DNA from 3 places in the Kocuria rhizosphaericola genome. Region 1 is predicted to be linked to each of the others. Evidence: riboswitches for the same ligand, from Rfam matches in the RefSeq annotation. Region 1 holds a riboswitch; each other region holds the start of a gene.
What was found. Region 1 has a riboswitch for S-adenosylmethionine ahead of ACH9D2_RS17880 (bifunctional o-acetylhomoserine/o-acetylserine sulfhydrylase). Riboswitches for the same ligand answer to the same signal wherever they lie in the genome.

Region 1 (3,770 bases):
AGCGGTCCGTGTCGATCGCGGCGCCGGGGCCGATCAGGCCCTCCCACCAGCCGCCGGTCTCCGCGGCGCGCCGCTCCGCCTCGGGGGCGCCGTGACGGGCCCTGCCCGCCGCCACGTGGGTGTCCCCGGTGAGGGCGTGCTCCACGAGCACCGCGTTGGACCCGTCCGGGGCGAGCGTCCCCCAGGTCTCGTAGGCGATCCGGACCTCGGGCAGCCGGAAGCCCGACTCGAGCTCCAGCTCGCCGATCCCGGCCATGCGCGGCACGCCGTCCTCGCGGACGGCGGTCCCGGCGTCGGCGCCCTTCACGACGGTCACGGTCACTCCTGTCCCCCGTGCACGGCCGCGGCCGCGGCGAAGCCCTGCCCCAGGTCCGCCAGGATGTCGTCGATGTTCTCCAGGCCCACGGACAGGCGCACGAAGCCGGGCTCCACGCCGGAGGCCAGCTGCTCCTCGGGCAGGAGCTGGCTGTGCGTGGTGGACGCCGGGTGGATCACGAGGGAGCGGACGTCGCCGATGTTCGCGACGTTCGAGTGCAGGGTCAGGGCGTCCACGAAGGCGGCTCCGGCCTCCCGGCCGCCGTCGAGGACGAAGCCCAGGATCGAGCCGGCGCCGAGGGGCGCGTACTTCTGCGCCCGCCCGTGCCAGGGGGAGGACTCCAGTCCGGCCCAGGACACCGAGCGCACGTCCTCGCGCGCCTCGAGCCAGCGGGCCACCTTCCCGGCGTTGTCCACGTGCCGCTCCATCCGCAGGGACAGCGTCTCGATGCCCTGCTCGATGAGGAACGCGTTGAACGGGGAGATCGCCGAGCCGAGGTCGCGCAGCAGCTGCACCCGGGCCTTGAGGATGTAGGACAGATTGACGCCGAAGGGGCCCTCCGCCCCCAGTGCCTGGGCGTAGACGAGTCCGCCGTAGGACTCGTCGGGCAGGTTGAAGCCGGGGAAGCGCTCCGGGTAGCGGCCGAAGTCGAAGGCGCCGGAGTCCACGATGACGCCGCCGATCGCCGTGCCGTGCCCACCCAGGAACTTGGTGGCCGAGTGCACCACGACGTCCGCGCCCCAGCGGAAGGGCTGGACCAGGTACGGGGTCGCCACGGTGTTGTCCACGATGAGCGGCACCTCGTGGTCGTGGGCGATCCCGGAGACGGTCTCGATGTCGAGGACGTCGTTGCGCGGGTTCGGGATCGTCTCCGCGAAGAAGGCCTTGGTGTTCGGCCGGACCGCCCGCCGCCAGGCCTCGGGGTCGTCCGGGTCCGTCACGAAGGTGGTCTCGACGCCGAGCTTGGGCAGCGTGTACTTGAACAGGTTGTAGGTCCCGCCGTAGAGGCTCGGGCTGGCCACGATGTGGTCGCCCGCGCCGGCGACGTTGAGCACCGCGAACGTGGTCGCCGACTGCCCCGCGCTGAGCATCAGGGCGCCCACGCCGCCCTCCAGGGCGGCGATCCGGTTCTCCACGACCTCCGTGGTCGGGTTCCCGATCCGCGTGTAGATCGGGCCGAGCTCGGCGAGCGCGAAGCGGTCGGCCGCGGCCTGGGCGTCCGGGAAGACGAAGGATGTGGTCTGGTGGATCGGCAGGGCCCGGGAGCCGGTGACCGGGTCGGGGCTCTGCCCCGCGTGGATCTGCCGGGTCTCGAAGGCCCAGCCCCCCGGGTTCTCCGGGGTGGGCCGTTCGGCGGTGAAGACGTCGGTGCCGGAAGCGGGGACGTCGGTGCTGGAAGCGGGGGACTCGGACATGCCGTGGGACTCCTTGCGGGTGTCAGGGGTCCCGTCCCGGCCGAGGCGGTGCGGCCGGGAAGGGCCGGGCACCGGGGACCCGCGCTTGCTCGCTCGCCGGTCGCGAGGAGCCTGGTCTTCACCCAGGGCACCCCACCGCGGTGGAGGGTTGCCGGCCAGCTAGCTGGGGCTTGGACGCTGGCGCTCATGACCTGGACAGCATTCTCCGGATTCGGGCGACACGGCGTCAAGCCGGGTCCGGCCGTGACGCCCGGCGCGGGGCGCCGGGGGCACCACGCCGGGCGCGTCGCAGACCGATTTGGAGACGAAACTCACAGGGTGCCACGATGAGCCCATGAGAGTCGACCACGTGTCCTACGCCTGCCGCCCGGAGGGCCTGGCGGCCACCACCGAGCGCATCGCGGACCAGCTCGGGATCGAGCCGGTCAAGGGTGGGGTGCACCCACGTTTCGGCACCCGCAACATGATCCTGCCCCTCACCAACCACCAGTACGTGGAGGTCGTCGAGGTCCTCCAGCACCCGGCGGCGGAGAAGGCGCCCTTCGGCCAGGCCGTGCGCGCCCGGTCCGAGGCCGGCGGCGGCTGGCTCGGCTGGGTCGTGGAGGTCGACGACCTCACCCCCTTCGAGCAGCGCCTCGGGCGCCGGTCCGTGCCCGGTCAGCGGGTGTTCCCGGACGGGCGGTGCCTCGAGTGGCGCCAGATCGGCGTCAAGGGCCTGATCGCCGACCCCCAGCTGCCGTTCATGGTGCACTTCGAGTCCGGCCCCGAGATGCACCCGTCGCAGGCGCGGATCACGGACGTGGGCCTCGCGGGGATGTGCATCGCCGGGGCCCCGGAACGGGTCGCCGAGTGGCTGGGCGCCCCCGTCGAGACCGCGCTCCAGGACCTGGAGGTCGACTGGCGCTATCCGGACGGCACCCCGGGGGTGCTCTCCGTCACGTTCACCACCCCGGACGGCCCCGTCACCATCTGAGGCCGGGAGGGCCCGGGGCCCGCCCGGCGGACCCCGGCTCAGCCCAGCAGCCGGGCGGCGCCGAGGAATCCCACGGCGTCCAGCAGGAAGTGCGCGACGACGAGGGGCATCACCCGGCCGGTGCGCCGGTAGAGCTCCGCGAACACCAGGCCCATCAGCACGTTGCCGAGGAACGGCCCGATCCCCTGGTACAGGTGGTAGCTGCCGCGGAACAGGGCCGTGACCACCAGCACCACGGGCCAGCTCCAGCCGATGCGGGTCAGCCGGTCGGTGAGGAACGCGACCACGACGACCTCCTCGACCAGGGCGTGGCGCACGGCCGAGAGCAGCAGCACGGGAACCGTCCACCAGTGCTCGGCGAGCCCGGACGTCGTGACCTCGGCGGTGACGCCCAGGGCCCGGCCCGCGCCGTAGAGCACCAGCGTCCCCAGCCCCATGAGCAGGAAGAGCACGGTGCCCAGGCCGAGGTCCGGGACGGGCATGCGGGCGTCGAGACCGATCCGCCGGCGGACCGTGCCCAGCGCACCGGCGGAGCCGGCGAGCAGGTACAGGGCCAGCAGCACCGGCACCAGGTCCAGGGCGATGCCGGTGAGCTGGCGCAGCAGGTCGAAGAGCGGTTGCAGGCTCAGCGGCGGGTTCATCGTGGCTTGCGCCTCGGACAGCGGCCCGCGGGCGAGGTGCTCGGCGAGGGAGAGCACCGCGTAGAGGGCCGAGGCGCCCAGGGACACGCCCAGGACCAGCAGCACCTGCAGCCACAGGTCGGCGCGGGTGGATCCGAAGGCGGGCGGTCGCGGGGCGAGGTGGGCCGGGGTGCTCATGCGGCCATTCTGGCACCGGCCCGGCCGCCCCGGCCCGTCCTCTCCCGGGACGACTTCCCTAGGATGGGGGCCATGACTGTCCTTCCCCCGCAGATCCGCCAGCAGCCCGTCGAGCGCGCCTTCCACGGCCACGTGTTCTCCGACCCGTACGAGTGGATGCGGGACAAGGACTCCCCCGAGGTGCTCGCCCACCTCGCCGCGGAGAACGAGTACGCGGAGTCCGCCACCGCCCACCTCACGGGGCTGCG
Region 2 (3,770 bases), on a different contig from region 1:
CCGCGGTGCCCCGGCACCACCCGGGTGGTGCGGTCCCGGAACTCGTGTACAGTGGTTCGCAGTTGTTGAGGTTCGTTTTTGTCTTTCAAGCAGTTCGGCCCACTCGGGTGCAGCAGTTTTTCTGAGAAGACGTTTTCCATGCATCACAACTGTTTTGTTTCTCGAACGTCGGGAAACGTTCATCTCATGAAGGATCAGGTCTCCCATGACTACCGGCATCGTCAAGTGGTTCAACGCTGACAAGGGCTTCGGCTTCATCACCCCCGAGGACGGCTCCAAGGACGTCTTCGCCCACTTCTCCGCGATCAACTCGAACGGCTTCCGCTCGCTGAACGAGAACGACCGCGTCGAGTTCGAGACCCAGGACGGCCCCAAGGGCCCCCAGGCCGCGAACATCAACGTCATCTCCTAAGGATCCTGCTCGGGCCCCGGCCCGCAGATCCTCCAGAACCGTCGTCGGGCTCCGCCCGGCGGCGGTTCTGTCGTCGTGCCCCACGGGGGGCGTCTCACGGGGCAGAATCACTGGGAGAGAAGCGCGGGCGAGACGCGCCGCAGCAGAGCCCCGGGAGGAAGCACCGTGAGCGTTCCCGATCCGCGCCCCGCGGCGGCGGAGCCGGAGGACCCCTTCGTGGTCAACCGGATTCCCGACGCCGAGCTGGAGGTCACCGTGCCCTTCGAGCTCGAGGCCTCCGAGTGGGAGTTCGACGGCTCCGCCGACGAGGCCGGCGGCTGGGGCTCCGCGGGGGACTACGGTCTTGAGTGAGCGCCGTGCGGACCCCTCCGCACGCCTGCTCGTCCGTGTACCTGCACTCGTGCATCCACCGCGCCCGGCCACGACGGAGGCCGCAGCCCGATGGGCTGCGGCCTCCGTCGTGTCCTGCCCGCAGGCTACGCCGACAGCGGGAGGGACGAGGGGTGGAGCTTGAAGAACGGGTGCCGTCCGGTGGCCGCGAGGGCTCCGGGGACGAGGAGCTGGCGGTACTTGGCGCACCATTGCGCGGTTCCCTCCGCGTGCTCCGCCGCGGCGGCGAGGTCGTCGGCCTCAGGGCTCAGGTACTCCTGCACGTCCCCGTCGGTCGACGTGAGCCGGACGAGGTGCAGATCGGGGAGGGCGGTGACGGTCACGTCGATCCACTCCTCGCGCTGGTCGGTGGTGATGGCTGTTCTTTCTTCGGACATGGTCATGTTTTCTCCTGACGTTCTTGCAGGCATCCGATGGCGTTGCCCGCCGCTTCGTCATCCGATCCACCCGGGAACATCGGGTTGGCGCGCAGCGGGTCGGAGCCTCTCCACGGGCTCGTCGGGGATCGTCGATCTCCGGTCGAGCACGTGGACGCCGCATCTCGAGAAGCAGATCCAGGCTACCCCGGAGCTCCGACACCTCGACAAGCGAGTCGTGAGTTGTGTCACTGAAACGTAATGCTCGGGCTCGTCGTCGGCGCCGTCCCCGGTGTTCCGAGCCCATTCCAGCGGAGGGATGTGTCGCCGAGGTGTCGCAGCGGTGACGTCCCGGGGAAGACCGGCGCACAGGTGGGCGGCGCGGGATGCCGCCGGGGCGGAGCTCGCCGATGTGGTTCAATGGAGACAGCTTCAAGAGACCCGGTCGGCAAGCTCCGACTTGACCGGGCACCAACCCCATGTTCACGGGTGGTTCGGATGACGAAGCGGCTCGCATCACCGCCGCGGCGGTACCCGGTGCGAGCAAGAGCGCCCGAAGGATCCCCGGTCATGTCCGACCCCCGCACCCCTGCCCCCTCCGCCCGTGCCGGAGCGTTCTCCGAGACCGCCCCGGGCGTCCCAGCCGGAAGGGACCCGGTCCCGAGCGACCCGGCCCGGAGCGTCCCGCCCATCAGCGTCTCCGCCATGAGCCTCGAGGACTACGCCCGTGCCGTGCAGGCCCGCACCGAGTTCGTGGACTTCCTGCTGGCTCCGGCCCGCGGGGAGCTCGCCGCCGCGGCCTGAGGTCCCGCGCCGTGGACCTGCTCCTGGACCGTTCCGTGCTGCTGGGGGTGCGCACCCCGGAGCGCTGCCCCGGGCTGGCCGAAGCCCTGCGCCGGCACGGCCACCGGCGGCTGTTCCTGCCGGCCACGGTGCTCGGCGAGCTGCTCGCCGAGCGGCCCGACGAGACGCTGTGGGTGGAGCAGCTCGAGCTGCGCTTCCCGGGCCGGGTGCTCCCGGTGGACGCCGCCGTGGCCCGGGCGTGGGGCTCGCTGGGCGCGACGGTGGCCGCCGACCCGCTCGCCGGGCTCACCGCCGCCACGGCCCAGGTGCACGGGCTGACCGTGCTGACCGTGGAGCCGGGGCGGTACGCCGGCACCGGGGCGTCCGTGCTGGACGCGGCCCCCGCCCGGCGGTAGCCCTCAGCCGGCGCGGCGGTGGCGCGGGCCGCGCCCCCGCACCGAGAGCTCCACGGCGTGCTCGTAGTGCTCGAGCAGCTGTCCGACCAGGACGTCCCACGTCCGGCCCTGGACCGCCGCGTGCGCGGCGGCGCCGAACGCGGCCCGCTTCGCCTCGTCGCCCAGGAGGTCGACCACGTGCCCGCGGAGCGCACCGAGGTCGCCCGGGGGGTAGAGCCAGCCGGTGCGGGACCGGTCCACGAGGTCGAGCGGCCCGCCCCGACCGGTCGCGACGACCGGCACCCCGGAGGCCATGGCCTCCTGGATCGTCTGGCAGAACGTCTCGAACTCGCCGGGATGGACGAACACGTCGAAGGACGCCATGATGCGCGCGAGGTCGGCGCCGCTGCGCCGCCCGGTGAAGTGGGCCTGCGGGAGCCGGCGGCGCAGGGCGTCCTCCTCCGGCCCCGAGCCCACGACCACGAGCCGCGTGCCGGGCAGGTCCGCGACCGCGGCGAGGTCCTCGACCTGCTTCTCCGGCGCGATCCGGCCCACGTAGCCGACGATCCGCCGGCCGCCGCCGACCTCCTCCCGCCACTGCTCGTCCCGGTGCCGGGGGCAGAAGCGGGTGGTGTCCACCCCGCGCCGCCACAGGTGCACGTCGTGGACGCCGTGCTCGGTGAGCTGCCGGACCGCCGAGGTGGACGGCGCGAGCGTGAGCGTGGCGAGGTTGTGCATGGAGCGCACGTGCCCCCACAGGAGATGCTCGAGGAACGGCGCCCCGTACTTGGCCGCGTATCCGGGCACGTCCGTCTGGTAGACCGCCACGCACGGCACCCCGAGCTGCTGGGCCGCCAGGATCGCCCGGCGGCCCAGCACGAACGGGGAGGCCACGTGGACCACGTCCGGCCGGAAGCGCGCCAGCTGCCGGCGCACCCGCGCCACGGTCCCCCCGGCTACGCGCACGGCCGGGTAGCCGGTGAGGGGAACGGCGGGCAGCCGGTGCACCGGCACCCCGTCGAGGTCCTCGACGACGTCCTCCACGAGGCGCCCGAGCGGCGCGGGGTCGTAGGAGGGTGCCAGGACGGCGACGTCGTGCCCCCCGGCGACCAGCTGCTCGACGACCCGGAGCACCGAGTGGGTGACTCCGTTCAGGTGGGGGAGGAACTGCTCGGCGACCACGGCGACTCTCATGTGCGCGAGCCTGCCCGGGGCGGGCGACCGGACGGGAAGCGGCACGTGGCCCGCCGGTGAAGGCGCCGTGAAGCCTCTGCCGGGGCGCCGCGCGGGCGTGGGAGGATGGGCGGTGATGAACTCCCATGGCTCTTCCTCCCCCGCAGCACGCCCCGACCGCCGTGGCGTGCCGATGCCGCTGTGGCTGCAGGGCGTGCTGGAACTCGGCTCCGTGGCCGTGGTGTCCTACCTGCTGGTCCT
Region 3 (3,770 bases), on a different contig from region 1:
CGCCGGCCATGCCGTAGCCGACCGCCTTGTGGGCGAGGCTCGGGGCCGCGGACTGCTGGGACAGGGGCACGGAGATCGCGTAGCCGTTGTTCTGCACGAAGAACACGACCGGCAGCTTGAACACGGCCGCGAAGTTCAGGGCCTCGTGGAAGTCGCCCTCGCTCGTGGCGCCGTCGCCGCACATCGCCAGGACCACGGTGTCCTCGCCGCGCAGCTTCGCGGCGTGGGCCACGCCCACCGCGTGCAGCAGCTGGGTGGTCAGCGGCGTGGACTGGATGCCCACGCGGTGCTCGTACGGGTCGTAGCCGCCGTGCCACTCGCCGCGGAAGATCGCCATGACCTGCATGGGGTCCACGCCCTTGGTCATGACCGCCACGGTGTCCCGGTAGGTGGGGAACAGCCAGTCGTCCTGCTCCAGGCACAGGGCGGCCGCCACCTGGCACGCCTCCTGGCCGTGGCTGGACGGGTAGACCGCCATCCGGCCCTGGCGGACCAGCGCGGAGTTCTGGTCGTTGACCCGCCGCCCGACCACCAGCTTCTCGTAGGCGTCCAGCAGGACGTCGCTGGCGGGCAGCGGGTACTCGTGGCCGGGGCCGGTGCCCTGCTCCTCGGGGGCGAGCAGCCGCCCGCTCGGGTCGACCATGCGGATCTCGCCGCGGGCCGGGAGCATGTACTGCTCCGGCGTGATGCCGAAGCTCTGGGAGGCCCGGAGGATCGGGTCCTCGGGGGTCTCGGCGGTCTGGCTCATGGTGTCCCCTCGGTCGGTCCCCGGCCCGGACGCGGGCCCGGGAAGGCAGGAAGGCTGGTGCAGCTCTGTCTCCCCAGTATGCGATCCGGACATGGTTCGTACCCAGAGAGCCGGGAAAGTGCAGAAGACTGTGACACACAGTGCACAATATGTGGACGAAATGTTCTAGTGTGGCGTGGAGCACACGCATTCGTCCGACCCGTTCCGCACCCCGCGACCCACCCACCCCGAAGGAGCCCGCCGTGCCCTCGACCCCCGTGCAGCTGGACGAGACCGACCGGAAGATCCTCGCGGAGCTGTCCCGGGACGCGAGGCAGTCGGTGACCGCGATCGCCGCGGCCGTGCACGTCTCCCGGGCCCACGCCTACGCCCGCATCAACCGGCTCCGGGACGAAGGCGTGATCCTGCGCTTCAGCACTGTGATCGACCCCGTGCGGGCGGGGCTGCAGGCCTCCGCGTATGTGACGCTCAAGCTCCAGCAGAACACCTGGCGGGAGCTGTGCGCCCAGCTCCAGGCCATTCCGGCCGTGCACCACATCGCCCTGGTGGGCGGGAACTTCGACGTCATGCTGCTGATCCGGGCCGTGGACACGGTGCACCTGCGGCAGGTGATCTTCGAGCACATCCAGCAGCTGCCCGGCGTGGTGGACACGCAGACGTTCCTGGTCTTCGAGGACATCGACACACGGGCCTGACGCGGGTCCGGTGCGCACGGTCCGCGTCATGAACCGTCACGGTCGTCATCTTCCGTCGCGGGGAGACACCCACTACCTCTGCGCATAGTGTTGTTCCAGCTTCACGAGACGTGACCGCCAAGCTCCGACTGGGTCGCGCACCAACCCCATGCTCATTGGGTGGTTCGGATGAAGAAGCGGCCTGCATCCACTGCGGCACCCCCGGGTGACCGCGGCCGTCCGGTGCGGGTAAGAGCAAGGCACAGGAGCAGCGCCATGTCCATCCCCGTGACCGACCACGACCTCGCGACCCGGCAGATCCACGCCGGCACCCACGGCGACGTCACCCAGCGCACCCTGACGGTGCCGATCTACCAGACCGCGGCGTTCGAGTTCCCGGACTACGAGGCGGCCAAGCAGATGTTCGCCCAGACCCGGCCGGGCTTCACCTACACGCGCACCGGCAACCCCACGGTGGCGGTGCTCGAACAGCGCATCAGCGACCTCGAGGGCGGCGCGGGCGCCGTGGCGACCGGCTCCGGGCAGTCCGCCGTGGCCGTCGCGCTGCTCGCCCTGCTCGGCCAGGGCGCCGGCAAGCACCTCGTGGCCTCCGAGAAGCTCTACGGCGGGACCGTGGACCTGCTCACCGACTCCCTCGCCGACCTCGGCGTCGAGGTGTCCTTCGTGGACCCCACCGACCCGGGGGCGTGGGCCGCGGCCGTGCGCCCCGACACCCGGGCGTTCCTGCTCGAGTCCATCGGCAACCCGCTGGCCACCCTGCCGGACCTGCCCGGGATCGCCGACGTCGCCCGGGCCGCCGGGGTGCCCGTCGTCGTCGACAACACCCTCGCGTCCCCGGCCCTGTACCGGCCGCTCGAGAAGGGCGCCGACATCGTGGTGCACTCCGCCACCAAGTTCCTGGGCGGGCACGGCAACGCGCTCGCCGGGGCGGTCGTGGACGGCGGGACCTTCGACTGGTCCGCGCGGCCCGAGAAGTGGCCGCAGTTCACGCAGGCCCGCGCCCGCTGGGGCGGGCTCAGCCTGGCTGAGAAGTGCGCCGGGGCCAGCCCCTACCTGCACCTGGTCCGGGCCAAGTACGTGCACGACCTGGGCACCACGTTGTCCCCGTTCAACGCCAGCCAGATCCTGCAGGGCACCGAGACCCTCGACCTGCGCGTGGCCCGCCACACGGCCTCCGCCCTCGAGGTGGCCGAGTTCCTGGCCGGGCACCCCGCCGTCGCCCGCGTCCACCACCCCGGCGTGCCCGGGGACCCCGGCGCCGGGATCGCGGCCCGGGACTTCCCGCGCGGGACCGGCTCCGTGTTCTCCTTCGACCTCGCCGCCCCCGACGCCGCCGTGGGACCGTTCATCGACGCGCTCCGGCTGTTCAAGCTGGTCGCCAACATCGGGGACACCCGCAGCCTCGTGGCCCACCCCGCGGCCATGACGCACTGCCGGCTGACCCCCGAGCAGCGTCTGGCCGGCGGGATCGCCGAGACCACGATCCGGCTGTCGATCGGCCTCGAGTCCCCGCAGGACCTCGTGGCCGACCTCGGCCAGGCCCTCGACACCGTCCAGACCACCCGGAAGTGAGCCCCGCCATGACGTCCTCCACCGCCGCCCGCACCCGCCACCGGGGCTTCACGACCACCGCGGTCCACGCCGGCCAGGAGCCGGACCCGCTGACCGGGGCGGTCATCCCCCCGATCTACCAGACCTCCACGTTCGCCCAGGACGGGATCAACGTGCTGCGCGCCGGCCACGAGTACAGCCGTGGCTCCAACCCCACCCGCAACGGCTTCGAGGAGCAGCTCGCGGCCCTGGAGCGCGGCGAGCGCGGATTCGCGTTCGCCTCGGGGATCGCCGCCGAGGACGCCCTGCTGCGCGCGGTCCTGCGCCCGGGCGAGCACATCGTGCTCGGCGCCGACGGCTACGGCGGCACCAACCGGCTGATCACCAAGGTCCTGGCCCCGTGGGACATCGCCTCGACGCCCGTGGACATCACCGACCTCGACGCCGTCCGCGCGGCCGTGCGGCCCGGCTCCACCAAGGTGCTGTGGCTCGAGACACCGTCCAACCCGCTGCTCGGCATCGCCGACGTCGCGGCCTGGGCGGAGCTGGCCCGGGACGCCGGGGCGCTGCTCGTCGTCGACAACACCTTCGCGTCCCCGTACCTGCAGAACCCCCTCGAGCTCGGCGCGCACGCCGTGGTGCACTCCACCACCAAGTACATCGGCGGGCACTCCGACGTGCTCGGCGGCGCCGTGGTCGTCGGGGCGGCCGAGTGGCGCGGGGCCCCGCTCGCGGAGACGGTCGGCTTCCAGCAGTTCGCCGCCGGCGCGGTGGCC

Region 2: it holds a riboswitch for S-adenosylmethionine, as region 1 does, so the genes downstream of both, ACH9D2_RS05815 (hypothetical protein) here and ACH9D2_RS17880 (bifunctional o-acetylhomoserine/o-acetylserine sulfhydrylase) in region 1, are expected to answer to the same signal.
Region 3: it holds a riboswitch for S-adenosylmethionine, as region 1 does, so the genes downstream of both, ACH9D2_RS09615 (O-acetylhomoserine aminocarboxypropyltransferase/cysteine synthase family protein) here and ACH9D2_RS17880 (bifunctional o-acetylhomoserine/o-acetylserine sulfhydrylase) in region 1, are expected to answer to the same signal.

Annotation. Positions count from the first base shown of each region.
Region 1 is NZ_JBISWK010000175.1:12,048-15,817, forward strand. It holds gene metX (homoserine O-acetyltransferase MetX) at 1-322, opposite strand, end outside; gene ACH9D2_RS17880 (bifunctional o-acetylhomoserine/o-acetylserine sulfhydrylase) at 319-1,731, opposite strand; SAM riboswitch class IV at 1,808-1,923, opposite strand; gene ACH9D2_RS17885 (VOC family protein) at 2,066-2,704, shown strand; gene ACH9D2_RS17890 (CPBP family intramembrane glutamic endopeptidase) at 2,743-3,522, opposite strand; gene ACH9D2_RS17895 (S9 family peptidase) at 3,595-3,770, shown strand, end outside.
Region 2 is NZ_JBISWK010000052.1:4,472-8,241, forward strand. It holds gene cspE (transcription antiterminator/RNA stability regulator CspE) at 206-412, shown strand; gene ACH9D2_RS05805 (hypothetical protein) at 578-763, shown strand; gene ACH9D2_RS05810 (hypothetical protein) at 889-1,185, opposite strand; SAM riboswitch class IV at 1,589-1,714, shown strand; gene ACH9D2_RS05815 (hypothetical protein) at 1,729-1,962, shown strand; gene ACH9D2_RS05820 (PIN domain-containing protein) at 1,974-2,357, shown strand; gene ACH9D2_RS05825 (glycosyltransferase) at 2,361-3,530, opposite strand; gene ACH9D2_RS05830 (cell division protein PerM) at 3,703-3,770, shown strand, end outside.
Region 3 is NZ_JBISWK010000091.1:49,184-52,953, forward strand. It holds gene ACH9D2_RS09605 (thiamine pyrophosphate-dependent enzyme) at 1-748, opposite strand, end outside; gene ACH9D2_RS09610 (Lrp/AsnC family transcriptional regulator) at 991-1,443, shown strand; SAM riboswitch class IV at 1,543-1,651, shown strand; gene ACH9D2_RS09615 (O-acetylhomoserine aminocarboxypropyltransferase/cysteine synthase family protein) at 1,699-3,015, shown strand; gene ACH9D2_RS09620 (cystathionine gamma-synthase) at 3,024-3,770, shown strand, end outside.